DNA from 2 places in the Bacillus sp. VA15 genome. Region 2 is predicted to be linked to the other one. Evidence: a T-box and tRNA genes for the amino acid it is inferred to sense, from the RefSeq annotation. Region 2 holds a T-box; the other holds one or more tRNA genes.

What was found. A T-box is a leader RNA that pairs with one kind of tRNA and senses whether it is charged. The one in region 2 lies ahead of thrS (threonine--tRNA ligase), so its partner is inferred to be a tRNA-Thr.
Positions count from the first base shown of each region.
Region 1: it encodes a tRNA-Thr, which carries the amino acid that the T-box ahead of thrS (threonine--tRNA ligase) is inferred to sense. The anticodon was not compared.

Region 1 is NZ_JBVQPQ010000010.1:36,734-51,910, forward strand. It holds gene glmS (glutamine--fructose-6-phosphate transaminase (isomerizing)) at 385-2,187, opposite strand; gene glmM (phosphoglucosamine mutase) at 2,619-3,965, opposite strand; gene cdaR (CdaA regulatory protein CdaR) at 3,984-5,438, opposite strand; gene cdaA (diadenylate cyclase CdaA) at 5,431-6,252, opposite strand; gene rsiW (anti-sigma-W factor RsiW) at 6,413-7,039, opposite strand; gene sigW (RNA polymerase sigma factor SigW) at 7,053-7,616, opposite strand; tRNA gene AC0DBE_RS19885 (tRNA-Gln) at 7,845-7,916, opposite strand; tRNA gene AC0DBE_RS19890 (tRNA-Tyr) at 7,921-8,005, opposite strand; tRNA gene AC0DBE_RS19895 (tRNA-Thr) at 8,026-8,098, opposite strand; tRNA gene AC0DBE_RS19900 (tRNA-Val) at 8,103-8,178, opposite strand; tRNA gene AC0DBE_RS19905 (tRNA-Glu) at 8,182-8,256, opposite strand; gene AC0DBE_RS19910 (2-thiouracil desulfurase family protein) at 8,437-8,892, shown strand; gene AC0DBE_RS19915 (GNAT family N-acetyltransferase) at 8,906-9,388, shown strand; gene murQ (N-acetylmuramic acid 6-phosphate etherase) at 9,498-10,415, shown strand; gene AC0DBE_RS19925 (MurR/RpiR family transcriptional regulator) at 10,429-11,280, shown strand; gene AC0DBE_RS19930 (PTS transporter subunit EIIC) at 11,306-12,673, shown strand; gene amiE (N-acetylmuramoyl-L-alanine amidase) at 12,729-14,054, shown strand; gene AC0DBE_RS19940 (glycoside hydrolase family 3 protein) at 14,082-15,177, shown strand, end outside.
Region 2 is NZ_JBVQPQ010000004.1:6,119-21,295, forward strand. It holds gene AC0DBE_RS11820 (MarR family transcriptional regulator) at 1-337, opposite strand, end outside; gene thrS (threonine--tRNA ligase) at 457-2,373, opposite strand; T-box leader at 2,427-2,648, opposite strand; T-box leader at 2,680-2,902, opposite strand; gene AC0DBE_RS11830 (hypothetical protein) at 2,982-3,137, opposite strand; gene AC0DBE_RS11835 (YwgA family protein) at 3,274-3,774, opposite strand; gene AC0DBE_RS11840 (HD domain-containing protein) at 3,810-5,111, opposite strand; gene AC0DBE_RS11845 (YuzB family protein) at 5,272-5,496, opposite strand; gene rsfA (prespore-specific transcription regulator RsfA) at 5,711-6,490, shown strand; gene AC0DBE_RS11855 (carboxylate/amino acid/amine transporter) at 6,634-7,524, opposite strand; gene ywfL (octanoyl-[GcvH]:protein N-octanoyltransferase) at 7,694-8,539, opposite strand; gene cysL (cysJI operon transcriptional regulator CysL) at 8,587-9,486, opposite strand; gene pta (phosphate acetyltransferase) at 9,633-10,604, opposite strand; gene hemQ (hydrogen peroxide-dependent heme synthase) at 10,874-11,638, shown strand; gene bacG (NADPH-dependent reductase BacG) at 11,770-12,549, shown strand; gene bacF (transaminase BacF) at 12,564-13,763, opposite strand; gene bacE (bacilysin exporter BacE) at 13,764-14,948, opposite strand; gene bacD (alanine--anticapsin ligase) at 14,945-15,177, opposite strand, start outside.

The DNA of each region.
Region 1 (15,177 bases), on a different contig from region 2:
CTTTAATATGACAATATTCACCGCTTACAATTTGCCCAAACTCCCCGTAGATGTCACTTCCTTTAAAACCTTTTTTATCGGAACTTATCAATCACCAGTCTCTTCTTATACTGTTTCTCTTGATCTACTACATTTTTGTTAGCTAGAGAAATTACATAAGAAGGTAATTCTTGCATCGATGTCTTAACTGAACCCACATATTTGCTTGTGAAAAAAGAAGACACGCACGATACATCATTTTTATGAATCTTGACGTTGATAAATGTCTCGTTGCTGCACCATTATAAGGCGCCTGTCCTCATCTTTGATAAATGAGATCCGTACAAAAAATCACCTCTAAAATAAAAACCCCTTTGGCTAAAATAACCAAAGGGGTTAAACAACTTACTCTACAGTAACACTCTTCGCAAGGTTACGCGGTTTATCTACATCACAGCCGCGATGCAGTGCAGCATAGTAAGCGATCAGCTGCAATGGAACAACAGATACCAACGGAGCAAGCGCTGGGTTTACTTCCGGCAGTACGAATCTGTCATCCGCATCATCTAGGCCTTTCAGTGAGATGATGCATGTGTTTGCTCCGCGAGCGGCAACTTCCTTGACGTTTCCGCGGATGCTTAAGTTTACGTGCTCTTGTGTTGCCAGTGCGAATACTGGTGTACCTTGTTCGATCAAGGCAATCGTGCCGTGCTTCAGTTCTCCGCCGGCAAAGCCTTCTGCCTGGATGTAAGAAATCTCTTTCAGCTTCAGTGCGCCTTCGACACATACGAAGTAGTCAAGGCCGCGTCCAATGAAGAAAGCATTTCTGGATACAGTCAGGTATTCACGGGCGATCATTTCCATTTCGTCTTTCTGGTCACAAAGGGCTTCCATTGCGTTCGCAGCGATACCGAGTTCTTTGACGAGGTCAAATCCGATATCAATGCCGTTTTTGTCAGCAGCTACAGATGCTAGAACCGCAAGAACCGCAATTTGTGCAGTGTATGCTTTCGTTGACGCAACAGCAATTTCAGGGCCTGCATGAAGCAGCAATGTGTAGTCAGCTTCACGAGAAAGCGTTGATCCCGGTACGTTTGTGATTGTCAGTGCTTTGTGTCCAAGCGCTTTGACTTGAACAAGAACCGCGCGGCTGTCTGCTGTTTCTCCGCTTTGAGAAAGGAAAATGAAGAGCGGTTTCTTAGACAGAAGCGGCATGTTGTAAGAGAATTCACTCGCTACATGCACTTCAACCGGCACGTTTGCCCACATTTCAATATATTGTTTACCGACAAGTCCTGCATGGTAGCTTGTTCCGCAGCCAATGATATAGATGCGGTCCGCTTCCGCTACAGCGGCAGCGATATCGCCAGGCACAGACAGCTTGCCGTTTTCGTCTTGATACGTTTGGATGATTTTGCGCATCACAACAGGCTGCTCATCCGTTTCTTTCAACATGTAGTGAGGGTACGTACCTTTTTCGATATCGCTGGCATCCAGCTCAGCAATATAAGAAGCACGTGAAATCACGTCACCATCAAGGTTTTTGATGACAACTTGATCATCAGTGACGATGACCATTTCTTTATCCATCAGCTCTACGTATTCGTTGGTTACTTGAAGCATTGCCATCGCATCAGATGCTACGACGTTGAATTTATCTCCAAGACCGACTAATAGAGGGCTTTTGTTTTTCGCTACAAAAATCGTTTCTCTGTTTTCGTTGTCGAATAAAGCAATTGCATAAGAGCCTTTTAACAGTGTAAGTGTTTTGCGGAACGCTTCTTCTGTATCAAGACCTCCGTTGACAAATTGCTCGATTACTTGAACAACTACCTCTGTATCGGTGTCACTTTTGAGCTCTACATCTTGTAAATACTCTTGTTTCAGCTGAACATAGTTCTCGATCACGCCGTTATGAACAAGTGTAAAGCGGCCAAGTGCGCTTTGATGCGGGTGAGCGTTTAGATAGCTTGGTTCGCCGTGTGTTGCCCAGCGAGTATGGCCAATTCCAGCTTTCGCTTCTATATTGGTATCCACAACTTCACGAAGATCCGCAATGCGTCCTTTTTCTTTGAACACATGAATTCCCTGTTCGTTGGCAACAGCGATACCAGCAGAATCATAGCCGCGGTACTCAAGCTTTTCTAACCCTTTCAGTAAAATTTCCTTCGCATCAAGCTGACCGATATAACCTACGATTCCACACATATTTTTCTTCCTCCTAAGATTGTAAAAGGAGACGAAGAAAGTCAAATTTCAAGGGGACTTTCAATCGTCCCCTCCTACATGTTTTTGGAAGATCATGTGATTTCTCTTTGTTCAAGGAGTCACCCCCTTGGTTTGAAGAAATCCTTACGGCTGTGATCTGTACACTCAGCCGGGAGGCATCCGCCGAAAATTCGATAACCTCCATCCTCGTCAACTAAGCCTTTTTTCGGGCGCTTAGTTCGGGCGCTATAATTATAGGTGAAGCAATAATCCCGTCTTCTTTCCTGTAGAGAAAATAAGAACAAGACAAGCTTGATTTTACAGCATGTGGCATAAACGGTCAATTGTTTTTTAAACAACTTTGCCGTATGTCTCACAATTATCATATGTAAATCTTGCTCGTCTTGTTCGCTCTCTGATCATAGACTTCGTTACTCTAATCCCATTTCTGACCGGACGACTTCAACAATGCGATTGACATACTCATCGCACAGCTCTTTCGTCTTCGCTTCAGCCATAACACGGACTAGCGGTTCAGTGCCTGAAGGGCGGACCAAAATCCGGCCGTCTCCGTTCATTTCTTTTTCAACTTCAGAAATAACAGCTTTTACTTTTTCGTTTTCTTCGACTTTATATTTATCAGTTACTCTCACATTGACTAACAGCTGCGGGAACTTCTGCATTTCAGCTGCAAGCTCTGACAGCGGCTTGCCTGTTGCTTTCAAAGTGTTCATCAGCATAATAGCAGACAATAATCCGTCCCCTGTCGTGTTGTAATCAAGGAAAATAAGATGTCCTGACTGCTCACCGCCGACATTGTAGCCGTCTTTTTTCATCGCTTCTACTACGTAACGGTCACCGACAGCCGTCTGTACGCTTTTGATGCCTTCTTTTTCGAGCGCCTTATAGAAGCCGAGGTTGCTCATTACAGTCGAAACCACTGTATCATCCTTTAAACGGCCTTCTGATTTCAGGTGTTTTGAGCATATGTACATGATTTGGTCGCCGTCAACGATATTTCCTTTTTCATCGACAGCAATCAGGCGGTCGCCATCACCGTCGAACGCAAGGCCGAGATCGGCATTTTTCTCTTTGACAAACGCGCTGAGCGCTTCAGGATGAGTCGATCCGACGCCGTCATTAATGTTTAATCCATTCGGCGAAGTCCCCATTGTTGAAACATCTGCATCTAAATCAGCAAACAGGTGTGTCGCCAAGGACGACGTTGCACCATGTGCGCAGTCAAGTGCCACATGAATGCCTGTGAAATCTTCATCAGCAGTCTGTTTTAAGAATTGCAGATATTTTTGCCCGCCTTCAAAATAGTCGTTTACAAGCCCAAGATCGGCTCCGACTGGCCTTGGCAGCTTATCCTCCGGTTCGTCCATCAGGCGCTCAATTTCAGCCTCCTGTTCGTCAGAAAGCTTAAAGCCGTCTCCCCCGAAGAACTTGATGCCGTTATCCTGCACTGGGTTGTGAGAAGCAGAAATCATGACGCCTGCCTCTGCATCCATCGCTTTTGTTAAATAAGATACACCAGGTGTAGAAATGACACCCAGACGCATGACTTCTGCGCCAATGGATAAAAGTCCGGCGACAAGGGCTCCCTCCAGCATATGACCGGAGATGCGTGTATCGCGGCCTATCAACACTTTCGGACGTTGTTTGTCTTTTGTCAGCACATATCCGCCGAAGCGTCCGACTTTGAAGGCCAGCTCAGGTGTAAGCTCACTATTGGCGACACCTCTTACACCGTCTGTTCCAAAATACTTGCCCATTTTATAATCGCTCCTTTTTTATTCTGATGAGGATTGCGAATCCGCAGTGGATTCGTCCTCATCCTGATCTTGGTTTTGATCTTTATTTTCGTCTTGTTTTTGATCATTGCTGTTTTTATCAGTGTTCGTTGTATCTTCTTGCTGGTTGTTCTTTTGATCATTCGTTTGCTTATCTGTGTCATCCTGGTTTCCTGATGTATTGCTGCTGTTGTCATTAGTTGATGTATTGCTTTTTTTAGATGTCAGCTTGATTTTGGCGTTTTTCTGCCCCAAGGACCAGGTTACATTCTGAGGCCCGTTGACTTCAAGCTTCACGCTATGCTCCCCGTCATCTAAATCTGAAACATTCACATACAATTCAATATCTGATTTCTCCAGTTTTTTTATATTGGCGGGAGAGCCTTTAGCCGTCACGTCTATCGCTTGCGATTCAGGATCTAGAAATTCAATGTTTTGCGAGCTGCTCAGCCCTACAGTCTTAATAGAGACATTCTCAAACTTCTGATCCGCTTCACTATCTACTTCTATATGCAAAGTCACCTTTGACGGCGAGATTTTTTTGACGCCGTCAGGAAGCGGAATATCTGCCTCGATATCGGAATCCTTGTTAATTTTGCTTAAATCTAAGCTGACGCCGTCAATAAATTCAAGAGAATCCAACACATCCTGTGAGCCGTAAACCGTTACCTCACTGGGACTTGATTCAATGTTCGCTATGCTGACACCGTCAGGAAGGCTTCCTGTCCGTTCAATTTTAAAGGGCACTTTTTTACTCGGGCTTGTTACCGGAACGGTAATCTTGATGACCGAAGGCTCTACGTCGACAGGAAGCGCGTTTCCGTCTTTATCATAGACAGTCACTTTCGCTTCCTTTTCAATCGTTTCATCTGCGTTTTCCAAATTCACTGAAGCTTTTACAAGAGAAATATTATCAATCACATTTTTAGATCCGGTAATCTGCACATTTTTCGGACTGACAATCGGCTGCTCCGGAGAATAGCCTTTTTTCATCTTGCTTTTATTGTAGTACTCCACTTCTACAGGAAAGCTTTTGGTCGTCCGTTCTTGAATGGTCACTGTCGTAACAGACGGGTTGATTGAGATTGTCAGCCCGTCTGACACGTTTTTGGCCTTTAGCTCCACCTTATGTGTGCCGGTTTTTAAATTTTCCATGTCGGCATATATTTCAAAGTTCTTGGTCTGTCTAGCCTTTTTCACGGCGCTTGTCGAGCCTTTTATCGTGACATTAACCGTTTGCGGAACACCTGTCACGACGTAATTTTCATCATCATAATACGCTTTGACCGGAATATCGGTCAGTGTTGCTTCATCAGTTGTTGATGTCGGAAAGAAAGATTCACCCGGTTTTTTCGGAGTCGGTGCTTGATTGCTGTTAACCGCCACATAAAGCAAGAGCGCGAAAAGCAGAGCAATAATTTTCACAGCCCAGCGGTTGTTTAAGAATTTATCCATTTTTCTTGCCCCTCCAATACCAGCGATTAGAAGAAGTGTCTCTGGTGTTTTTCTTAAACTCGGCTTCAAGCATTTCTTTCAGCGCTTCTTCCGTCAGCTCTCTGTGAAGGTCTCCGTTCTTCGCCACACTGACGCCGCCGGTCTCTTCAGACACAATAATCGTCAAACTGTCTGTTACTTCACTGATGCCGACAGCCGCTCTATGCCGCGTCCCCAGTTCTTTTGAAATAAACGGGCTTTCTGAAAGCGGCAGATAACAGGCGGCCGCGGCTATTTCATTATTCTTCATAATCACTGCACCATCATGAAGCGGAGTGTTTGGAATAAAAATATTGATCAACAGCTCAGAGCTGACTTTGGCATTCAAAGGTATGCCAGTCTCAATATAATCTCCCATACCGGTATCCCGCTCAATGGTCAGCAGGGCGCCTATACGGCGTTTCGCCATATAATTGATTGCTTTTGTGATGGCCTCAATTGTTTTCTGCTGCGCTTCCTCCACAGGCGTGCCGCTCCTTGAAAAAAAGCGGCCGCGGCCAAGCTGTTCAAGCGCTCTTCTCAGCTCAGGCTGAAAAATAATAATAATTGCTAAAAATCCCCATGTTATCGCTTGGTCCATCAGCCATTGAAGCGTGCTGAGGCCCAAATATTGGCTGGCCATACGAACAAGCACGATCACTACAATTCCTTTTAACAGCTGAACCGCTTTCGTGCCGCGTATCACCATAATCAATTTATATATCACATACCAAACAAGGAGAATATCAACGGCATTGCCGAGGTACTGCAAAAAAGGGATATCCTCAAAAGCCATTTCCTCGTCCTCCAAGATTTCAGTCATTTCGTATTTTGTGTTGTACGTGTTACGCATATGTACTTTACATAGCGAGCCCATTATACCACATTTCGATTTGGCAAGTGAAATGTGCCAGCCCTCTCAGCCCGTAAAAAAAGAGCAAAGCGACTGACGCGCTTTACTCTTTTCCTTTCGGATTTAATGCATTGACTACACTTTTCCCCGCAGACTTCATCTTGTACCATGTCCAATCGAATAATTGATTGATTTCTTCAATCTGACCGGTGACTTGTCCAGCAGAGGCCATATACTTTTCGCCGTTTACGACAGTTACATCCCCGTCTATTTTGCCTTTAATGATCAGCTTGCCGTTTTTGACAGTCACATCGCCTTTGACCGTCTCACCTTCTGGCACGATCACAGTGTGGTTATGCACCACAAGATTCGGTTGCTTGGACACACTGAAATTTTGGTCATTATGCCAGCTGTTAAAAAATCCTCCGCCCATCAAAATGATGAATACCGCAGCAGCTGCGATAACGGGATGGGTTCTGAACCATCTTTTCACAGAAGCTCTTTTCTTCTCCTTAGGCAATTTTGCCATGACATTAGCGGTAAAATCCGCGGGGGCTTCGACATGCGATGTGCTCCGGACGAGCGCTATAGATTTTTCCATCTCATAAAAATGCTTTCTGCATTTCTCGCATGTCTCCAGATGTTCATTTAATACGTGTTCATCTTTTGGAAGGATATCTCCATCAAGATGCATATGCATAAGCTGCACAATTTGTTCAGGACAGCTCATTTCATCACCCCACTTAAAGATCCCTTAATTGTTTTCTGAGAGCCTCTCTGCCTCTGTGAATCCGCGTTTTCACAGTCCCCACAGGAATGTTCAGAATCTCGCCGATTTCAATTAATGAGAGTTCGTCAATATACTTTAATACGATAACTGTTCTGTATTTGTCAGGAAGCTTTAAAATTTTCTGCTGAATCGTGTTTGAGAGCTCCAGCGACACAACTGCATCTTCAGGCAAAACCCCATCTGCGGCGATTTGTGAATACATGGTCAAGCCTTCCGTACCAGCCACCTCTGCATCGAGGTAATAATCCGGCTTCTTTTTGCGAATGCGGTCAATAGTCAAATTGGTCGCGATTCGATAAAGCCAAGTTGAAAATTTCCGGTTAATATCAAAACTGTCGATATTAACGTACGCTCTGATGAAAGCCTCCTGTGCAATATCCTCTGCCTCATGCACATTGCCAAGCATACGGTAGCAAAGCTGATAAATTTTATCCTTGTAAATATCTACGATGTCCGCAAATGCATCTTGGTCGCCTTTTTTGACTTGTTTAATTCTCTTTTTAATCATCATTTCCATATTTATCTAACCTCTGCCTTCACCGGTCTGTATGTATACGAGCTTCGTTTCAAAAGGTTTCAATTTTTTTATAAAATAAGTTTATCAAATTTTTGGCAGGGTGTAGATGGTAATTCGTGAATAAACTACCTTAACATATTTTTAAAATTATTATACAGACTGAACAGTTAGAAGTTGGAATGATTTTAAAAAGAAAAAAAGACACCTTTTGGTCAAAGGTGTCTGTGACTGGGCTAGCTGGATTCGAACCAACGCATGACGGAGTCAAAGTCCGTTGCCTTACCGCTTGGCTATAGCCCAATAATGGTGGAGGGGGGCAGATTCGAACTGCCGAACCCTGAGGGAGCGGATTTACAGTCCGCCGCGTTTAGCCACTTCGCTACCCCTCCATATTAATGTAAGAAAAGAGTGCCGGCAAGAGGACTTGAACCCCCAACCTACTGATTACAAGTCAGTTGCTCTACCAATTGAGCTACACCGGCAAGATGGTGGAGGATGACGGGCTCGAACCGCCGACCCTCTGCTTGTAAGGCAGATGCTCTCCCAGCTGAGCTAATCCTCCAAATGGTGACCCGTACGGGATTCGAACCCGTGTTACCGCCGTGAAAGGGCGGTGTCTTAACCGCTTGACCAACGGGCCGTTTGTGTTCTCGTCGAGCTGACAAAAGTTATTATATACAGGTTACACCCCCTTTGTAAAGAGAAAAATTAAATTTTTTATTTTCAAACTTTTTAACTCCTTTTTTAACTGAAAAAGCCTCCCAACATTTATCATTTCTTTTATGATAGAGACAAGCGAATCAAGAGAGGAGAAACCAATATGATACTAGTCAGCTCTTGCCTTGGCGGCATTGAATGCAGATATAACGGCTCTCACGCCGCATCAGAGAAAATCAGAAAACTCATCTATGAAAATGAAGCAGTCATGGCTTGTCCTGAGCTTCTCGGCGGCTTTTCAACTCCTCGTGAACCTGCAGAAATCATCGGAGGCACCGGCGAGGATGTTCTCAATGGAACCGCAAAAATCGTGACAGCTTCAGGAGAAGATGTAACAGAATTATATATGGAAGGCGCCGCTAAAACATTAGCTTACGCAAAAGAAATCAATGCCTCTGCCGTCATATTAAAAGAAAACAGTCCGTCGTGCGGAAGCAGTTTTATCTATAACGGCACTTTCTCCGGCCAAAAAATCGCCGGCAGCGGAGTGACCGCCGCACTGTTAAAACGAGCGGGCTACCATGTCATTTCGGAAAACCAGTTAGACGACATATTGTAAGGAGGGCAACCACATGACTCAAGACATTTCTTTATCCTTCTATAAGCCTGAACATTTGCCGGAGCTCCAATCATTTACGCTAAAAAACGATGACAAACGCTTTACCTCTCTCCCCAAAGAGGTGCTGACTCAGGCCCTGAGCATACGGGACCGGTATCCGGTTGTCATCTTAAAAGACGATTTGCCAGTCGGTTTTTTCATTTTACATACATCAAAAGAAACGCTTGCTCCGTATTCTAACAATCCATTTGCTTTACTGCTCAGCTCCCTGTCCTTACACGCAGTGCATCACGGAAAAGGCTATGCAAAAAAAGCAATGCTTCAGCTTCCCTCTTTTGTGAGCGGTTATTTTCCATGGTGCGATGAAATTATTTTGGCCGTCAATCATCTCAACACACGCGCAAAGCACCTTTATATGAAAAGCGGGTTCCTTGATAAAGGACGGCGAAGAATCGGACCGCTTGGAGAGCAGCTGATCCTTCATTACTTCTTATAGTCTTGGGTGAAATAAAATTTCAAAAATTTTAAAACATAGTTGAAATATCATAACAGAAATGAATATACTGAATATTGGGATATATTATTTTTAAACAGGGGGCCTCCTCATGTCAAAATCATTAAACCTTCACCGTCTTACAACGGAATCACGCAATAGCCAAACAGCTGAAATCCACAAAGCAAACACACTCGGCATCCTCAAAATGATCAACAACGAAGATTTGAAAGTCGCAGCCGCCGTTCAGCAGGTTCTCCCCGATATCAAAACAGCTGTAGACTGCGCCTACGACTCGTTTCAAAATGGAGGCCGGCTTATATACACAGGCGCCGGTACAAGCGGCAGACTCGGTGTCATGGATGCTGTTGAATGTCCTCCCACCTACAGCGTAAGCCCAGATCAGGTTATCGGAATCATGGCTGGCGGACCTAAAGCATTTTTGCAGGCAGCAGAGGGCATTGAAGACAGTGAAAAAGCAGGAGCCGAAGATTTAAAAAACATACAACTCACTTCAAACGACACCGTCATTGCCATCGCAGCAAGCGGCCGTACACCTTATGCCGCAGGCGCCCTAACATACGCCCGTAAAGTCGGAGCCCACACCATCGCCCTTACCTGTAATGAAAATTCCGCCATCAGCAAGGAGGCGGATCACAGCATCGAGGTTGTCGTCGGACCTGAGGCCATTACAGGATCAACACGTATGAAAGCCGCAACTGCTCATAAAATGATTCTAAACATGATATCCACGACAGTCATGGTCAAAATCGGCAAGGTTTACGAAAACTTGATGGTAGACGTCAATGTCAGCAACAAAAAACTAAAAGAACGAGCCATCAGCATTATCCAAAGCCTCACAAACGCTTCATACGACACAGCCAGACACACTCTGGAACAAGCCAATCATCACGTCAAAACAGCAATCGTCATGCTCAAAACAAGCACAGATCAGGAACAAGCTAAAACATTGCTTGATGAAACAAACGGTTTTATAGACAAAGCAATCGAAAATTACCATTCAAGATAAGGAGAGACCAAGAATGGCAACAGGCGGTTTAGCGATCATCCAATCAATGAAGCACAAGCTCCCTCCATCCGAGCGTAAACTTGCAGATTACATCCTAACTCATCCCCACAAAGCTATAGAAAGCACTGTCAGTGAAATCAGTGCCTTAGCCAATTCAAGTGACGCTGCCGTCATCAGGCTCTGCAAATCACTCGGACTAAAGGGATTTCAAGATTTAAAAATGAGAGTGGCAGGCGATCTGGCAAAGCCAGCTGTACAAGGCTATCGGGACATTGCGCCTCACGAACCGCTGTCCTCCATTTCTGAAAAAGCGGCCGGCAATGCCATTCAAGCCATTCAGGATACTTCAGACCTGATGGACTACAAAGAGCTTGAACGAGCGGTTTCTCTGCTTCTCAAAGCTCAAACCGTGCATTTTATCGGGGTCGGGGCTTCCGGCATTGTCGCCAAGGACGCCCAGCAAAAGTGGCTTCGCATTCATAAACAAGCAACCGCGTTCACAGACACTCATCTTGTGGCATCATTAATCGCAAATGCAGATAAGGATGACATCGTATTCGCTATTTCGTTTTCGGGAGAGACGCAGGAAATCATTGAACTGCTCACGATGGCTAAGGAAAAAGGCATCACAACGATCAGTCTGACACAATTCAGCCAGACATCCGTCTCCGCGCTGGCTGATGTCCCGTTGTACACAGCGCACTCCAACGAAGCCCTGATTCGAAGTGCAGCCACTTCCTCCCGCCTCGCCCAGCTTTTTATGATTGATGTTTTGTTTTTAGGCATGGCGGCTGAGCAGTATGAAGAAACAACCGGCTATATCGATAAAACGAGAGCAGCCATACAATCTATGAGAAAAAAATAAGGCATCTGGAAGAGGAGGGGTTTTGATGAGCAAAGAAAATAACTACGATCATCTCGCAAAGAAAATCCTTGAACTATGCGGAGGAAAATCCAATATTTCCTCGTATACGCATTGCATGACACGCCTGCGTATTACGCCTTACGATGAAAGCAAAGCAGATGCTCAGGCTTTAAGAGAGCTTGACGGCGTATTGGGGGTCGTCGAAGCTGAAACCATACAAATCATCCTCGGCACAGGAGTCGTCAACCATGTCACAGCCGCTTTCTCAAAGCTCGTGTCAGCAGAAGAAGGTGTCGACGTCAAAGAAGCTGCGGCCAAAAAGAAAGCCGACATAAACCGAAAAAACGCCACTCCTTTTAAACTTTTCTTACGTAAAATTGCCAGCATCTTTATCCCTCTTATTCCCGCACTCGTCGCTTCCGGTTTAATCACTGGGATTACCAAAGCAATCATTCAAGCCGGCTGGCTCTCTGCAGAATCACAAACCGCTGTTATCCTGACAGTCATTGGATCAGGATTGTTCACTTATCTCGGCATTCTCGTCGGCATTAATGCATCGAAAGAATTTGGCGGGACACCCGCTCTTGGAGCTCTGGCGGGGATCTTGATTATGAATCCGGAGATCGCAAAGATCAGTTTATTCGGAGAACAGCTTCTTCCGGGCAGGGGAGGTCTGATCGGAGTTCTTTTCGCAGCCATATTCATTGCTTACACCGAACAATTTATCCGCCGTTTTATTCCTCAATCACTTGATATCATTGTCACCCCAACCGTTTCACTGTTAATCACCGGAATCGTAACGTATGTCATATTTATGCCTTTAGGCGGCTTCATTTCTGATGCTATTACATCCGGCCTTCTGTCCATCCTGGACATCGGCGGCATCGCTGCAGGCTTTATTCTGGGCGCTACCTTCCTACCTCTCGTCGTGACCGGACTGCATCAAGGCTTGACGCCTGTGCACATGGAACTGATCAATTCAATCGGCAATGATCCTCTGCTTCCTATTTTGGCTATGGGAGGCGCGGGACAGGTAGGCGCCGCCTTTGCCATCTTTGTGAAAACAAAAAAATCAACATTGAGGAAAGCAATCGCCGGTGGGCTTCCGTCGGGGCTGCTTGGTATTGGTGAACCGCTTATTTTCGGAGTCACGCTGCCACTTGGCCGTCCGTTTTTAACAGCGTGCTTAGGTGCTGGAATCGGCGGCGCCTTTCAAGCTTATTTTCAGGTAGCCACCATTGCCATTGGTGTTTCCGGGCTGCCGCTTTCCTTTCTCGTCCTGTCTTCGCAAATCATCCTATATATTATCGGACTCTTTATTTCCTATGCGGCCGGCTTTTTATTGACCTATGCATTCGGATATAAAGAAGAAATGGCTTCTCAGTTCGATTAAATGGTTTCTGTTTCAGGGATAGTAAACGGATAGAAGCACGGAAAGGAGCAAGCCAGTGAAAACAAAGATACTGTTCTTATTCAGTGCCATTTTCACCCTATCTATATTGACGCCAAATGAAACCTTCGCGCAAACAGCAGACAACTTGGTTGAGCCGAAAACCATAAATGCAGAAACTGCACAATTCTCGTCGAAGAAACTAAGGAAGGTTGATCAGATGATAGAACGGGATATTGCAGCAGGATTTCCAGGCGCCGTTCTTGTCGTCGTGAAGGATGGCCGCATCATAAAAAAAGAAGCATACGGCTACAGTAAAAAGTACGAAGGATCAGAACTGCTGAGCCGTCCGGCAAAAATGAAAACCCGCACGATGTTTGACTTGGCCTCAAATACAAAAATGTACGCAACTAATTTTGCATTGCAGCGCTTAGTCAGCCAAGGAAAACTCGATGTTCATGAAAAGGTTTCTGCATATTTGCCAGATTTCAAGGATCAGCCGGGAGACCTTATTAAAGGAAAAGACAAGATTCGAGTCATTGATGTCCTCCAGCACCAATCAGGACTCCCCTCAAGCTTTTACTTTTACACGCCGGAAAAAGCCGGGATGTACTATTCTCAGGAGCGGGACAAAACGATTGAATATTTAACGAAAATTCCGCTCGATTATCAAACAGGAACAAAACACGTATACAGTGACATTGGATATATGCTCCTCGGCTGTATTGTCGAAAAACTCACAGGCAAACCGCTTGATGTCTACGCGGAGCAAGAGCTCTACAAGCCGTTGAAGCTGAAGCATACCTTGTACAATCCGCTGCAAAAAGGCTTTAAACCAAAGCAGTTCGCAGCTACTGAACGTATGGGCAATACACGGGACGGCGTTATTCATTTCCCTAGCATCCGTACAAACACGCTGCAAGGAGAAGTGCATGACGAAAAAGCGTTTTACTCAATGGATGGCGTGTCTGGCCATGCCGGATTGTTCTCAAATGCAGATGATATGGCCATTCTGCTGCAGGTCATGTTAAACAAAGGATCATACCGAAACGTTTCTTTATTTGATCAGAAAACAACCGACCTATTTACAGCACCTTCAGCAACAGATCCGACATTCGCTCTTGGCTGGCGTCGAAACGGAAGTAAAAGCATGGAATGGATGTTTGGCCCTTATGCCAGCGAAAATGCTTACGGACATACCGGCTGGACAGGGACAGTTACTATCATTGATCCAACATACAATTTAGGCATTGCCTTATTAACAAACAAAAAGCATTCACCAGTTGCTGATCCAGAGGAAAATCCAAATGTGTTTGAGGGGGATCAATTTCCAACAGGCAGTTATGGGAGCGTCATTACCGCGATCTATGAAGCGATGGAATGAATGATTCGACGATAGGAGGAAGTTTATATGAAACCTGTATTTCCGCTTATCCTTTCAGCCGTTCTCTTTCTTTCATGTTTTTTTGGCACCAGTCAGACAAAAGCCGCTTCATCCAGCGGCTCAGCCGACGCCAAGCAGATTGTCAATCACATGACGTTAGATGAAAAACTCGGCCAGATGCTGATGCCAGATTTCAGAAATTGGCAAAAGGAAGGCGAGTCCTCTCCGCAAGCCCTTACAGAAATGAATGAGGAAGTCGCCGGCCTTATCAAGAAGTATCAATTCGGCGGCGTCATCCTTTTTGCAGAAAATGTAAAAACAACGAGGCAAACTGTACAGCTGACAGACGCTTACCAAAAGGCGAGCCCTAAAATCCCGCTCATGCTGAGTATTGATCAGGAAGGCGGCATCGTAACGAGATTAGGGGAGGGCACTAATTTCCCAGGGAATATGGCGCTAGGCGCAGCCAGAAGCAGAATCAATGCCTATCAGACCGGCACCCTTATTGGAAAGGAGCTCTCTGCCTTAGGCATTAATACAGATTTTAGCCCTGTAATGGACATTAATAATAATCCTGATAATCCGGTAATCGGCGTACGGTCATTCAGCTCTAATCGAGAACTGACAGCACGACTCGGTTTATATACGATGAAGGGTTTGCAGCGGCAAGATATCGCCTCTGCCCTCAAACATTTCCCGGGACATGGAGACACTGACGTTGACAGCCATTACGGATTGCCGCTTGTTTCCCATAGCCAAGAACGGCTTCGTGAGGTCGAGCTCTATCCTTTTCAAAGAGCAATCGATGACGGTGCTGATATGGTGATGACAGCACACGTTCAATTTCCTGCCTTTGACGACACCACATACAAAAGCAAACTCGATGGATCGGACATTCTGGTGCCGGCTACACTCTCGAAAAAAGTGATGACAGGTCTTCTTCGTCAGGAAATGGGCTTTAATGGCGTCATCATTACTGACGCTCTCAATATGAAAGCAATCGCAGATCATTTCGGCCAGGAAGAGGCTGTAGTCATGGCTATAAAAGCCGGTGTCGATATTGCATTAATGCCTGCCTCAGTTACTTCTCTGAAAGAAGAACAGAAATACGCACGTGTTATTC
Region 2 (15,177 bases):
GCTGGCGGTTTTCGATCATTTGCTCAGCTGTTCCCCGGCCCGATTCAGAAAGCGTAATCCATACAGTACGGCGATCATTGTTATTTCTGGATCTCTTAATAAACCCCTCCTGTTCTAAATGATTCAGGGCGGTGGTTGTAGCAGAGGGAGACAGTGTGACCTCCTTCAGAATATCCTTTATGGTGCAGCTCCCATGTCTGTATATAATCCGCAGAATAAATCCTCTTACATTATTCACGTGTTTCGGAACAGTGGCTTCATCTAATTGCTTCGTGCTTTTCAAGTATTTTGTAAGTGCGTGATCCAGCAAATTTGCTTCCAGTTTGTCATGGTCCATGTAGATTTCCCCATTTCGAGATGCATTCATAACATACGAACGATATGATTTACTTATTATTTTACTGATTCCGGATAGGGAAAGTCAAAAAAGCAAAATGAGAATTCACAGCTTTTCTCCTAGATACTGCGATTTTTCACCTGTTTGACCAGTTTATCTTTAAACGACTGAAAAGGAACGTGTTCATTCTGCTGATCTCCGAATTGGCGGACGTTTACCGCACCTTCCTGCTCTTCATGATCCCCAAGCACCAGCACGTACGGGATTTTCTGCACCTGCGACTCTCTGATTTTGTAGCCCAGCTTCTCATTGCGCTCATCTATGCGGGCTCTTATCCCCAGCTGCTTCAGCTCTGCCTGCACCTTTCTGCAATAGTCCAAATGAACGTGCGAAACCGGTATGATTTGAACCTGGATCGGTGCAAGCCAGACTGGGAATGCCCCGCCGAAATGCTCGATCAAAATGCCGAAGAACCGGTCGATCGAGCCGAATATCGCTCTGTGTATGACAACAGGACGAACTTTTTCATTGTGTTCATTGATATATGATAAATCAAATTTTTCCGGCATTTGAAAATCAAGCTGTATTGTCGCGCATTGGTGGCTTCGTTTCAGGGCATCTTTTATGTGAAAATCAATTTTCGGCCCGTAAAACGCCCCGTCGCCTTCATTAACCTCATAAGACAGGCCAAGCTCCTCAAGGACGTATGCTAAGGCACGTTCCGACGCTTCCCAAAGGCTGTCATCGCCTAATGAATCCTCCGGGCGAGTCGAGAGTTCGACCGAATACTCGAAGCCAAAAGTACGATATACCTCATCAATCAGCCGAATCGCTTCTTTGATCTCACTCTCAATCTGATCCTCTCGAACGAAGATATGGGCATCATCCTGGCAGAACGTCCGGACGCGAAGCATTCCGTTTAAAGCACCGCTGTATTCATGGCGATGCACCTGGCCGAATTCCGCCATTCGAATCGGCAGATCCCGATACGAATACAGGCTGTTTTTAAAGATGAGCATATGGCCGGGACAATTCATCGGCTTCATTGCGAATCTTGTATCATCCACTTCTGAAAAATACATATTGTCGCGATAATGATCCCAGTGGCCTGACTGCTCCCATAACCGCTGATTCATCATAAACGGCGTACGGACCTCCTCGTAGCCAGCCTTTGTTTGCAGCTCACGCGAGAAGCATTCCAGCTCATTGCGGATAATCTGCCCTTTCGGCAAATAAAACGGCATTCCCGGCGCTTCTGCAGAAAACATAAACAGCTCTAATTGTTTGCCCAGCTTGCGATGGTCTCGTTTTGCCGCTTCTTCCAGCATATGAAGATGTGCATCGAGATCTTTTTTCTTATGAAACGCAACCCCGTACACCCGCTGCAGGACTTCATTTTCGCTGTCTCCGCGCCAATAAGCGCCCGATACTCTTGTCAGTTTGAACGCCTTGATCATTCCTGTAGAAGGAAGATGCGGCCCGCGGCACAGGTCAACGAATTCTCCCTGCTGATACAGCGTGATATCCTCTCCGCGCGGAATATCCTTCAAAATCTCCAGCTTAAACGGCTCGCCTTTTTTGGCAAACAGCTCTTCAGCCTCTTCGTAAGAAACCTCAATTCGTTTGATTTCAAGGTTCTCATTTATAATATTCTTCATTTCTTTTTCGATGGCCTCTAAGTCTCCTGATGTCAAGCTTTGCTCCAGCTTCATGTCATAGTAGAAGCCGTCTTCAATCACTGGACCTATCCCCAATGACACTTCTCCGTACAGACGTTTCACTGCTTGAGCCAGTACGTGCGCTGATGTGTGGCGAAGCACCTGCAAGCCTTCTTGGGAATCAAGTGTGACAATCGAAAGCTCAGCATCCTCCTCCAGCTTAAAGCTGAGATCAACGAGCTTGCCGTTGACCCGGCCCGCAGCCGCCTTCTTTTGCAGACTGGAACTGATAGAACCAGCCGCTTCTTTGATTGTGATGCCTTTCCGATATTCCTTGATCTGTCCGTCCGGAAGCTGAATGTGCACTTGTTTACTCATTTTTAAACACTCCTTCATAATTGTTGGATATAAAAAAACACACCCGTCCCGCTGTAAGGGACGAGTGTGTGATGTACCCGTGGTTCCACCCAAATTCCCGACAAACGCTATGTTGTCGGCTTGGTGCTGTAACGCAGCATAGACGGCATTGGATACTTCAGTTCCCCAATGCTGCTCCAAGGCGGTAAATGATCATCCTAAGCTGGGAAGCTCCCACCTTTCCTTCCCTCTCTGAAAACCGTAACGATCATTCATGTCCTTTTCATCGCATGTATTCAATTCATAAAAAAACACACCCATCCCTCTAAAAGGGACGAGTGTGTGATGTACCCGTGGTTCCACCCAAATTCCCGACAAACGCTATGTTTATCGGCTCGGTGCTGTAACGCAGCATAGACGGCATTGGATACTTCAGTTCCCCAATGCTGCTCCAAGGCGGTAAATGATCATCCTAAGCTGGGAAGCTCCCACCTTTCCTTCCCTCTCTGAAAACCGTAATGATCATTCATGTCCTTTTCATCGCATGTATTTAGTTCATAAAAAAACACACCCATCCCTCTAAAAGGGACGAATGTGTTTATCATCCGTGGTTCCACCCAAATTCCCGATCAACACACATGGTGTATCGGCTTTAAGGTGCTGTAACGCAGCATGACGGTATCAGATACTGGATTTCCCCGATACGGCTCAAAGGCGGTAAGCTGCTTCCCCTGCGTTAGGAAGATCTCAGCTGTCCTTCCCTCTCTGGAAACCGTAAAAAGCATCTCATGTCCTTATCAGTGCCTGTATACATTACTGATTGTTTATGATTTCATATATTTTACAATACATTTTCTGAAACCGCAATCTGTTTTGTAAAAAAAAGCAAAAGAAACGGGTCATTTCTTTTGCTTGGTATGGTTAACAAATCTGCTTCAGTTCTTCTATGTATTGAAGCGCTTCGTCATATTCTTCATTTGTATATTTTTGCTTGCTTTTGATTGTAAAGACTTTTTCTTTCTTTTCCTCAGCCTCAAGCCCGTCAAAGTAAAGGATCGTGGAAACCAGCTCTAAAAACCGTGATGAACGGCTGTTTACACTGTCGATATAGCCTTTGATATCCGGCATATCCAGATCAGCATGGTCTAAAAATGCAGAGCCTGTCTCAGTCAGCGAATAACGGTATTGAAAGTAGCCGCCCTTTTTTTCCTTCACCTCATGCAGAAATCCAAGGTTGCACAGCTCTTCAATCTGGAGCGTCAGTTCCTCTGAATACGGTCCATAAAAGTGAAAATCATATTTCTCATAGAAAGGAAACTGCATTTTCTTTGCGATATAAATCATTTTCTGCAGCTTCTTCCGCCCGATGATTTCTCCAGAATCCGAGAACACCTTCATCAGTTTTGCATGTTCTTTCAACAAATTCCCGACATCTCCTTTTTCCTTCTTTCCAATTTCTATGTCAGTCCCAGCAGCTGCCGGATTTTCATTTTCGTTTCCGGATGTTCAGAGCCGTCACAAATCAGGTCCTTCGGATAGTACAGCTTGTGGTCCGTCCGACGTTTCCCGGAGATGGATTCCACAATAGCCGACTGTCTGGACAGCTCTTTAATTTGGCCGTTTTGCGTCAAGAGATGGATCGGCAGACGCTCCTCTTCCTCTCCAGGACGGTAAAAATCGTATGGCAGATCTGAAGAAGAATCGACGACCAAATAGTAACTCGGATCGATTCCCGCCTCTTTGAACAATGAAGTCAGCTCAAAATAAGCCGACATTTCTTCATTCGGATTGAATTCAACGTATTGGAACAGCTGGCGGTTAATGAATCTTCGGCACAAATCAGATAAAATCGCGTCTTCTTCATCCTCCCAGGCCTGGAAGTAATACAAAATAATAGATTCATCAAGCTTCAAATAATCCTCCAGCGTCAATTTCCCTTCAAAAATAGAATAGAAATGAACCGGAGCGTGAGTGAAGACATAGCCTTCATCGTGCAGCTGCTTCGCCCTGTGAAGAATCTTCGTTAAAATAACCTCTGCGCTTCTTGTCACAGGATGGAAATACACCTGCCAGTACATTTGGTAGCGGCTCATGATATAGTCTTCGACAGCGTGCATCCCGCTTTCTTTAATGACGATCTGATCCTCGCGCGGTCGCATCACCCGAAGAATCCGCTCCATATCAAAATGGCCGTAGCTGACGCCCGTATAATATGCGTCGCGCTGCAGGTAATCCATGCGGTCTGCGTCTATCTGACTTGAAATCAGGCTGACCACTTGCTTGTTTTTATATGTTTTGGCAATGACTTCAGCAACATCCTGCGGGAAACGCGGGCTCACCTTTCTGAGCACCTGATTGACCTCTGTGTCCCCCAAAATGATATCTCTTGTAAAATCTTCGTGGTCAAGGTGAAAGACTTTTTCAAATGAATGCGAGAACGGCCCGTGCCCGAGATCATGAAGCAGCGCCGCGGCCAAACAGAGTTCGCGCTCACTGTCATCCCATTCAGGGCGGCCTTTAAAGACGTCATCAACCATTCTCCTGACAATTTCATAGACACCGAGAGAATGGTTGAACCGGCTATGCTCAGCGCCGTGGAACGTCAAATACGTCGTGCCGAGCTGCTTAATTCTGCGGAGACGCTGAAATTCGCGGGTTCCGATCAAATCCCATATCAGCTTGTCCCGAACATGAACATAGCGGTGCACCGGATCTTTAAACACTTTTTCTTCTGATAATTTTCCATTTGGATACGCCATCGTCATTCCCTCTTTTTTTTAGCCGTGTTTCTATTATATCGACTCTATTCTTTGAAAACATCCTTGAATTTGCCCGGCGATTTGTTCCATCTTTACGAAAAACACGTTATGTGAAGCAAAAAAGCCTGACCTGAGGGCCGAGGCTATAAAAAATATGTTTTTACTTTTTTATTTTCTTTTTTACTTTGTCAATCAGCTCATCCTCTGTCGGAGCTGACAGCGGGCGATTGTTCACAAAAGCAAATGATTTTTTCCGTCCGGGTCCGCAATAAGATTGGCATCCTACCTCAACTTTTGCGTCCGGGTCCACTTCTTTTAAACGCGGCAGCAATGTTTTGATATTAGTGGCTTGGCAATCATCACACACTCGAAATTCATTAGCCATGACGTACGCTTCCCTTCATTTCTATGTTCATCTATGTGAATAACCTAAAATCGCTTTTCAAAAAAAATCACATCACTCTTCATTTTACAAGGATTCGACTGTTCCTGCAAGCCGCTCCATCCTTCGTATCTCCTATTCTTTCAGCCAACTTGTATAAATATTTTCCAAACTGGACATTCTAATACCATGAAAAGAAAAATGGGAGTTGAGATAAATGACAAAACAGCGACAAGACGCTTGGTCAGAAGAAAATGATCTGCTTTTAGCCGAAACAGTGCTTCGGCATGTGAGGGAGGGCAGCACTCAGCTGAACGCCTTTGAAGAAGTCGGTGATAAATTAAACCGGACATCTGCAGCCTGCGGATTCAGATGGAACGCGGTAGTCCGCCATCAATATGAAAAAGCGCTTCAGCTTGCGAAAAAACAGCGAAAACAGCGGATGAGAGCGCTCGGAAACGGGCAGCCTGCGAAAAAAAGGCTATTATATCAGCCTCCTGCGGTTGATCCTGAAATCGTTCAAGAAACCGCTGCAGAGGAGCCGGTTAAAACAGACGCCCCATCAGCTGAAAATGAGCAGCAGCCTTTCATGTCAGGCGAACACATGCCTTTTGTGGATGAAAGCTTTAAGGAAGAGTTAGCTAGTCTATCACACTTATTGTCTCCCCAAACACCTGCAGCCGCGCCAGAGATGACGATGAATGATGTGATCCGCTTCCTGCAGAATTACGAAGGCAATAACGAGCAATCATCGGCATTAAAAATGGAAAATGAGCGTTTAAAGAAAGAAAATCAGGAATTGCAAAGCAAAACGGAACAGCTTGAGGCAGAAGTACAAAAGCTTGAAAAAGACCAAAAAACGATCCAAGAAGATTATGAAACCTTGGTGAAAATTATGAATAGAGCCAGAAAGCTAGTTTTATTTGAAGAAGATGAACATGCCTCTCCGTCCTTCAAAATGGACCGAAACGGCAATTTAGAAAAAATGGCAGAGTAAGTTAGAAAAATCCCAAAACAGCTGTTGGTTTTGGGATTTTCACCATGTACAAAATCCCCTTTTCCATTGAGAAAAGAGGATTTTATTATTTTGCAGCCGGCTCCGCTATTCTTGTAAAATGAGGCCAAGCTTATGTGAATCTATCAAGACATGTGAGCTGCCCCGGCCGTTTTTTGTTTCCGAGGCGCAGCGGAAATGACCAGAAGCCCTAGCATCATCAGTGCAATGCCGAGCCACGAGGAAAGTGAAAGCATTTCCCCTATGAAAAACACGCCCAGCAATGAGGCCGTCAGCGGTTCAGCTAAAGACAGCGTGACCGCCGCCGAGGCCGGAACCCCGGTAAGCCCTTTCGCAAACAAAAAGTATGCGGCGCATGTTGCAATTAACCCGATGTAAAGGCTCGTTCCCAATCCTCTCGGTGTCAATATCCACGAGATATCTGACTGCCATAAAAGCGGCGTCAGCAGGATGGCACTGATCATAAAGACAACGGCTGAAGTCGCTCGCGGAGGCTGGGTTTTCATCATCGCTTTACTGATGAGCGTATAGCCTGCAAAAGAAGCACCCGCTCCGAGCGCCATAAGAACGCCAGCCACATCAATCCGAACATTCGAACTGTCGGAAAACAGGAGCCAGCAACCGGCTAAAGCCAGTACAGTCGCGATCCACCAAGAGTTTCGCGGACGTTTTTTCAATACGGCCCACTCCATGCTTCCGGCAATGATAGGTGCACTGCCGATCGCAATCACTGTCCCCACTGCGATTCCGGTTTCTTTAACGGCTGTGAAAAACAGCGGCTGGTAACACGCCATACAAACTGCAGCTGATAATACGAGCGGCCATGACCAATTTTTCACGTGAAGCTCCCGGCTGATCCAAACCGCAAGCAGCATGGCGCTTCCTCCTATTAATAATCTGAACGCTCCGAATGCCAGCGGTGTGGAGCTTTCTGGAGCCATCGCCTGAACGGTTCCCGTGGTTCCCCAGAAGAAAGCCGCGATCAGCACAAACAGGCTGTAAAAATTCCCTTTCATCTGCCTCTCCCCTTTGTATATGGATGCTGATGTCATTTTATCGTTTTTCTTTTTGTCAGGGTTATCTGAATGTAAGAAGGATTTATCTGAAAATAAGATTGTTGGGGATAAAATACCGCTTGAAATAAAAATTGCATGCCGGCCGATACAGCTGGCATGCGAAGAACGTTCATCCAAATACCTTTGCATTCCGCTCAGCCATCCGGACGAGGTTTTTCTCAAATTCCATTTCCTCATCAATGGACAGTCCGGCTGAGTATAGATGGGTGCTTAACGCTTTTAATTCTGTCAGTAAAGCGAACATTAAGTCTTGTACGGAGATGTCTGTTTGCAGTAGCTCGCTTAAGGACGCCATCGTTTCGGGACGTATCTCAGGATAGACACCTTTTTTATCGTTTCGTTTGTCCTTCAGCGCCGCTTGGTAGAATCGTCTGATCAAATCGGCTCTTTCACTGCCGCTTTTATCCGCGCAGAGATAAATTTGAACAGCAACTCCGCCGCGAACGCGTCTTTGAGAAATGCCGGCGAATTTTTTTCCATTTATGCTAAGGTCATAGCTGCCGGGACAATAAGATCCTTCAATTTCATAGGCTTCGATCTTTGCATTGTACGGTTTTAGCATCCGTCTCATCAGCTCAACCATCGCTTCATATCCTTTGTCTATATCGATGCCTTTCTTTTCGTCTTCGAATATGAGAGAAATATTTAAAACGCCTTCATCCAAAACGACGGCAAGACCGCCGGAATTGCGTACAATCACACGGTATCCTTCGTTTTCCAGCAAGGAGATTCCATCCTGCAAAAACGGGAGACGCGTATCCTGTATTCCAAGGACAATTGTATTGTGATGAACCCATGAGCGCGCTGTCGCCGGCGACACGCCTTTTCCGACGGACATGCACAGCGTATCATCCATTGCGAAGGATTGCTTCGCATCAAATAAAGGGCCGAGACTGGATTGGTCAATGACTCTCCATGTCGGCTGCATCAGTAAATCAATCGGTTGGTTTGCCATCTATGTAAAACCCTTTCATGTTAGGCTTATAAACGAATACTATTATATCATTTCAGCCGCTGTGATTGATAATTGCTTTTCAGCATCGTAATGAAAATTTCTTTGTTTTTTGTATTCTCCATGAGAGGAGAATGAATGTAAGACAGCTTGCGCTTTAACGAGAAATCTTTTATATGGAGAATTGAAATTTCACGGTGGATCAAATCCTTATGCAGCACGCTTCTGGATAAAACCGACAGTCCCATGCCGTTGATCACCGCTTCTTTTACACCTTGATTGCTGCTGATGGTGAACATCGACTTTGGCCGCAGCCCGTTTGAGCTGAGAACATGATCGAGATATTCTCTCGTCCCGGAGCCTTTCTCTCTTGTCACCCATGCTTCGTTTTGCAAATGGCTTATCGAGATATCTCTCCGTCCGGCCAGCGGATGCTGATTCGGCGCGGCAATGCACATTTCATCTTCCATGAACGGTTCAATTTCCAGTTCATTCTCGTTTGTATGTCCTTCAATCAGTCCGATATCAGCCTGAAGCATCCGCACACGCTCGCTAACCTCCTCCGTATTTCCAATCATGACATCGAGATTCAACTCTGGATACAGCTTTTGCAGCTGGGCCAAGAGCGGCGGAAGAATATACTCTCCGATCGTAAAGCTGGCAGCAATTTTCAATTCGCCTTTCACATAGTGATGATGCGCATAGATTTCAGCCTTTGCTTGCTCGTAGAGAAATACCATTTGCTTTGCTCTTTGATACAAAATGTCTCCTGTCGGCGTTGTCGTAAAGTGTTTTGGCGACCGGTTCAGGAGAGCCGTTTGAAATTCTTTCTCAAGATTTTTGATATGCAGACTGACGCTGGGCTGGGAGATCATCAGCTTTTCCGCCGCTTTTGTGAAGTTTTTTTCTTCTACTACCGCTATAAACGTTTTCAGCACGTCGTAATACAAAAACCCCACCCCTGTCATTAATGAAATATATGGTTATGATCAGTTTTCTTTATTGTACTCATATCATCTGTCTTGGTAAAGAAGGCTATACGGAGACGCAAAAAAGACAGCCCTCCGGAAGAGAGCTGCCATCGTCTTCATTTTTCTTACAGTGCTTGCGCCGCTGTAATTAATGCGAGATTGTAAACATCTTCAGCGTTACATCCTCTTGAAAGGTCGTTTACAGGCATATTTAAACCTTGCAGGATTGGTCCTACCGCTTCAAAGTTGCCCAAACGCTGAGCGATTTTATAGCCGATGTTTCCTGCTTCAAGGCTTGGGAATACGAATACGTTAGCATCCCCTTTGATCTCGGAATCCGGCGCTTTTTTCTCAGCTACAGATGGAACAAATGCAGCATCGAATTGGAATTCGCCGTCAAGTGTCAGTTCAGGCGCTTTTTCTTTCGCGATTTTCACCGCATCCGCTACTTTTTCTGTTTCATCAGATTTTGCTGAGCCTTTTGTAGAGAAGCTGAGCATTGCCACGCGAGGCTCAATGTCGAACATTTTTGCCGTATTGGCACTTTCGATCGCAATCTCGGCAAGATCTTGGCTGTCAGGCGCAATGTTGATCGCGCAATCTGCGAATACGTATTGCTCTTCTCCGCGAGCCATGATGAAGACGCCGGAAGTCTTTTTCACGCCTTCTTTTGTTTTGATGATTTGAAGAGCCGGGCGGACAGTGTCGGCTGTTGAATGAGCCGCTCCGCTTACAAGTCCTTGTGCAAGGCCTTTGTACACCAGCATTGTACCGAAGTAGTTCTCATCTAATAATGCTTTACGAGCCTGTTCTTCTGTTGCTTTGCCTTTACGGCGTTCTACGAATGCTTGTACAAGGTCTTCCATGCCTTCATATGTATGAGGATCATAAATCTCAACGCCATCTAGCGTCAGGTTCAGTTCTTTTGCTTTTGTTTGGATCTCATTTTCATTGCCGATCACAATCGGATTCAGCACTTTGTTTCCTGCAAGCTTGCTGACCGCTTCTAAAATACGCTCGTCTAAGCCTTCAGGAAATACAATTTTAACGTCTTTTCCAGCTACTTTTTCTTGCACTGTTGAAAATAAATCTGCCACAATAAAACCTCCTCAAAAAGTTACAAAAACGCTTTCTTTTACTAGCATACTCTTCTTCCAATCAAATTCAAACAGCCAACTTTCATTATAGCGCTTTCATAAAAAAATCTTATTTTTCTAATTAATTTAAGTGACTCATTCTTTCCTTATAGCTTCTCTTATTTTTATGGAGTTATACGAAAGGGATGTTCAAGGTTTCTCCACAGTAGAATCGGATAAACTATGGTATAGTGAAGGCAACAATGAAAAGATAATAGGAGTGAAGATAAATGAGTGAACAGCAAATGACCAATGAAGCGGCGAAAACGCTTGACGGCTGGTATGCGCTTCATGATTTCCGCACAATGGACTGGACTTCCTGGAAGCTGCTGTCCAGTGATGAGCGCCAATCTATCATACATGAATTCACAGGATTGCTTGAAAAATGGGGCGTTGCCCAAAAAGAAGGAAAAGGATCGCAGACCCTTTACAGCATCGTCGGCCAAAAAGCTGATTTTATGCTGATGATTCTTCGCCCTACAATGGAAGAATTAAATCAAATTGAGCTCGAATTCAACAAATCAAGACTTGCTGAGTTCACCATTCCGGCTTACTCCTACGTATCAGTGGTAGAGCTGAGCAACTACTTGGCAAGCGGCGACGGCGACCCTTACGAAAATCCGCATGTGCGTGCGCGCCTTTACCCTGAATTGCCTGAGTCAAAATATGTATGCTTCTATCCAATGGATAAAAGAAGATCCGGCAATGACAACTGGTACATGCTTTCAATGGAAGAACGCAGAAACTTGATGAGAAGCCACGGCTTAATCGGCCGCAGCTATGCGGGCAAAGTCAAACAGATCATCACCGGCTCCGTCGGTTTTGACGATTACGAGTGGGGCGTTACATTGTTCAGTGATGATGTGCTCCAATTCAAAAAGCTTGTGTATGAAATGCGTTTTGACGAAGTCAGCGCTCGCTACGGCGAATTCGGTTCATTCTTTGTCGGCAACCGCCTTTCTCTTGATACACTTCCTCAATTCCTATATGTATAATATCTCTCCCGCCCAAGCCGGCGGGAGTTTTTCGATCCTCCTTTATCAGAATTTAAATAAAATTTGCTATTTTCTCTGTTTTTTCTTACGATGTAGTTAATAATCCATTTTTTTCAAAGGGGTGCTGTTATTTGTCAAAACGAACCGCATTTATTATGGGAGCCAGTCAAGGGATTGGAAAAGCAATTGCTCTGAAGCTAGCAGACCAGCATTTTTCCGTCGTCATTAATTCGCGAAACTTGGACAATATTGAATCTGTCAAAAAAGACATTTTGGCCAAGCATCCTGAAGCGAGTGTCATTGTCCTTGAGGGTGATATGTCTGACCAGCATACGAGAGCCGATATTTTTCAAAAAATCGAATCTCAATGCGGACGGCTTGATGTTCTGATTAATAATATCCCGGGCGGCGCGCCTGACACATTTGATAATTGTAATATAGAGGATATGACGGCCACGTTTACACAGAAAACCGTCGCCTATATTGACGCTATCAAGCGTGCCGCTTCACTGATGAAACAAAACGAGTTTGGCAGAATCATCAACATTGTCGGAAACCTGTGGAAAGAACCCGGCGCCAATATGTTCACAAACAGTATGATGAATGCTGCTTTAATTAACGCCAGTAAAAATATTTCCATCCAGCTTGCTCCTCACAACATTACTGTCAACTGCCTGAATCCTGGTTTTATCGCTACAGACCGTTACCATCAATTTGTGGAAAATGTGATGAAAAAGAACAGCATATCCAAACGGGAAGCAGAAGAACAGATTGCTTCCGGGATTCCGATGAAGCGTGTCGGATCAGCTGAAGAAACCGCAGCGCTCGCCGCGTTTCTCGCCTCTGAGGAGGCCTCCTATATCACCGGACAGCAAATTTCCGCTGATGGCGGCAGCATGAAAAGCATATAAAAACATCCCGCTTTTTAGCGGGATGCTTCTTGTAATGATGCAAACGGCAGGTTCAGCTTTTGAATCCGCATGACAAACTCCCGCAAATCCTCCTGCTTCGACACCATCGATATTCTGACATGCCTTTTTCCGTTGCTTCCGAATATTTCGCCAGGTGTGACAACGACATGGGCATGCTCCAGCAAGTAATCGGAGAATTGGTGAGATGTCTCAAACGTTGTCGGAATTTCAGCCCATACGTAAAACGTTCCTTTTGGCTTTTCCATCTTCCAGCCCAGTTCCTTTTCACACAGCTCCGTAAAAAAGTCAATTCGTTCCTCGTAGATTCGTTTTAAGGATTCCGTTTGCTCCGGATCTCCTGAAAGCGCGGCACTTGCCGCCTGCTGCAATCCGCCGAACATGCCGACAAATACATGATCCTGAAATTCATTGACGGCCTGAATGATCTTCTCATTCCCGACGGCAAACGCCATTCTCCAGCCGGCCATGTTAAATGTTTTTGAAAATGAATAAAGTTCTGCCCCGACAGCTTTGGCATCCTCTGCCACAAGAAAGCTGGCCGGCTTTTTATCGAATTCAAACGCGCCGTACGCAAAATCATGAATCAAGTGGATGTTGTGCTCTTTCGCAAAAGCAGCCGCTTTTGCATAAAAAGCCGCATCGGCCACAGCTCCCGTCGGGTTATTCGGATAATTCAAAAACATGAGCTTTGCTTTTTCCAGCACAGCGGGATCGATCTTTTCAAAATCCGGCAGATAGCCATTTTCTTCATACAGTGGCATTTCGTGCAGCTCAGCTCGCGCCATCGTAATTCCTGACAGGTATTCAGGGTAGCCTGGATTCGGGACCAAAGCGATGTCTCCCGGATTAAGCAGGCATTGTGTCAGCACATATAAGCCGGCTTTTCCGCCGCCGAAGAGCGCAACTTCCGTTTCAGGATTGATTGACACCCCGTATTCTCTTTTATAGAAAGCAGCGATCGCTTCCTTCAAAAAAGGATAGCCTCTGAATGGGCCGTATCCATGAAATGAAGGATTCAGGGACGCCTCCCGCAAAGCCTCCACAATATGCGGCGGAGTCGGAAGGTCAGGGTTTCCCTGTCCGAGATTAATGATATGGGCCCCCGTTTTTTCCAATTCCTTCACCTTTTGAAAAACGAGAGAAAACTCTTGCTTTGGAAGTGTCTTGATGACGTCGGACGGTGTTATTTCCATCTAAAAGACTCCTTTTTGCTCCGTTTTGTTATCCCGTTCCAAAAACGATTTGTTGACGAGCTTCGTATGCAGAAACAATCCGCTTACGATCACAACAATCAGCCCCATAATGACTGGAGCGTTAAAGACGTTGATTAACATCGAACCAACAGAAATGCATAATCCGATCGACGCTTCCGCCACCGAAAAAATGCGCCCTTGAATCTGGTTCGCCGCGTTCTCCTGAACCTTCACCTTTGCAAGCACTTCCCCGTATTCCATCGCGATGAAAAAGAGGATTGCGGCGATGACAGAGACAGCGAAGATCGGCGTGAATAAAAACAGTGCCAGCGAGACAATGGATAAAACGGTAAAGTACGTCAGGCCTCTATTGTTGTTAAAGCCCCATTTGCTGACAAGCGCTGCCCCAATGAAGCCGCCGAAGCCGATGCAGAATGTGAGAATAAAGTTGCCGATTTCCCCGTCACCCAAAAAGCGGCTGACAATCGGAAAATAGCTGTACACAATTCCCCACAGCAAAGCCATCGTAATCATCGTAAACATGGCGTTTAATACGAAAGCATTGGTTTTGATTTCCTTGAGTCCTTCTTTAAAAGACTGAAAGGCCTCTTTTATGTTTTCAGATTGAATCGGCACGAATTGCAGCTTAATGCGGCTGATAAAAATGGCCGAAATCAAGTATGTCACACCGTTAAAAGCAACAGCCAGCTCTACAGAACCGCCTAACAGAAAAAGCCCTCCGGCAGCTGCCCCGACGATGATGGAGATGGTCGTCGCTTTTGCAAATAACGTGTTGATGCTTTTAATATCTGATTCCAATGATGACATGACAGCGAGACGGGCCGGGTTAAAAAACACGCCGCTTCCATAAGAAATAAACAGCAAGGCCAGAAAAATCAGCGGATACTCGCCTTTTGGAAGAAATGTGAGCCCCAAAAAGATGATGCCCCTGATGATATCCGTCCACAGCATGATCTTAATTCTGTCTAACCGGTCGACCAGAACCCCCAAAAATGGCTGGAACACCATCGGAATGCTTCTGACCACGATGACCCCCGACGTCACCCAATAATCGTGATAATATGTAGACAAAATGAGCAGGGCAGGGAGAACACAATAGTCTCCCATAAACGATAGCGCCTGCCCGTAAAGCAAGTATTTAGAGTTGGGTTTTAACTGTTTCATACTGGCAGCACATACTTTGCCGTCAGCTTCGCATGCTGCTGAATTTGTCTGATTGATTCAGCCACATCCTGTGAATTGCTGCCTTTCAGTTCAAATGCAGCAATGGAGTTGAAGGCTTCAAACAGCGTCAAATCAACTGATGTGCCTGGTGCCGCAGCCGAAAAAGAAACGATTTCTGTATCACCCTTCAATAGCCCGTCCGGAATATCGATCGCTTCGATCACCAAAT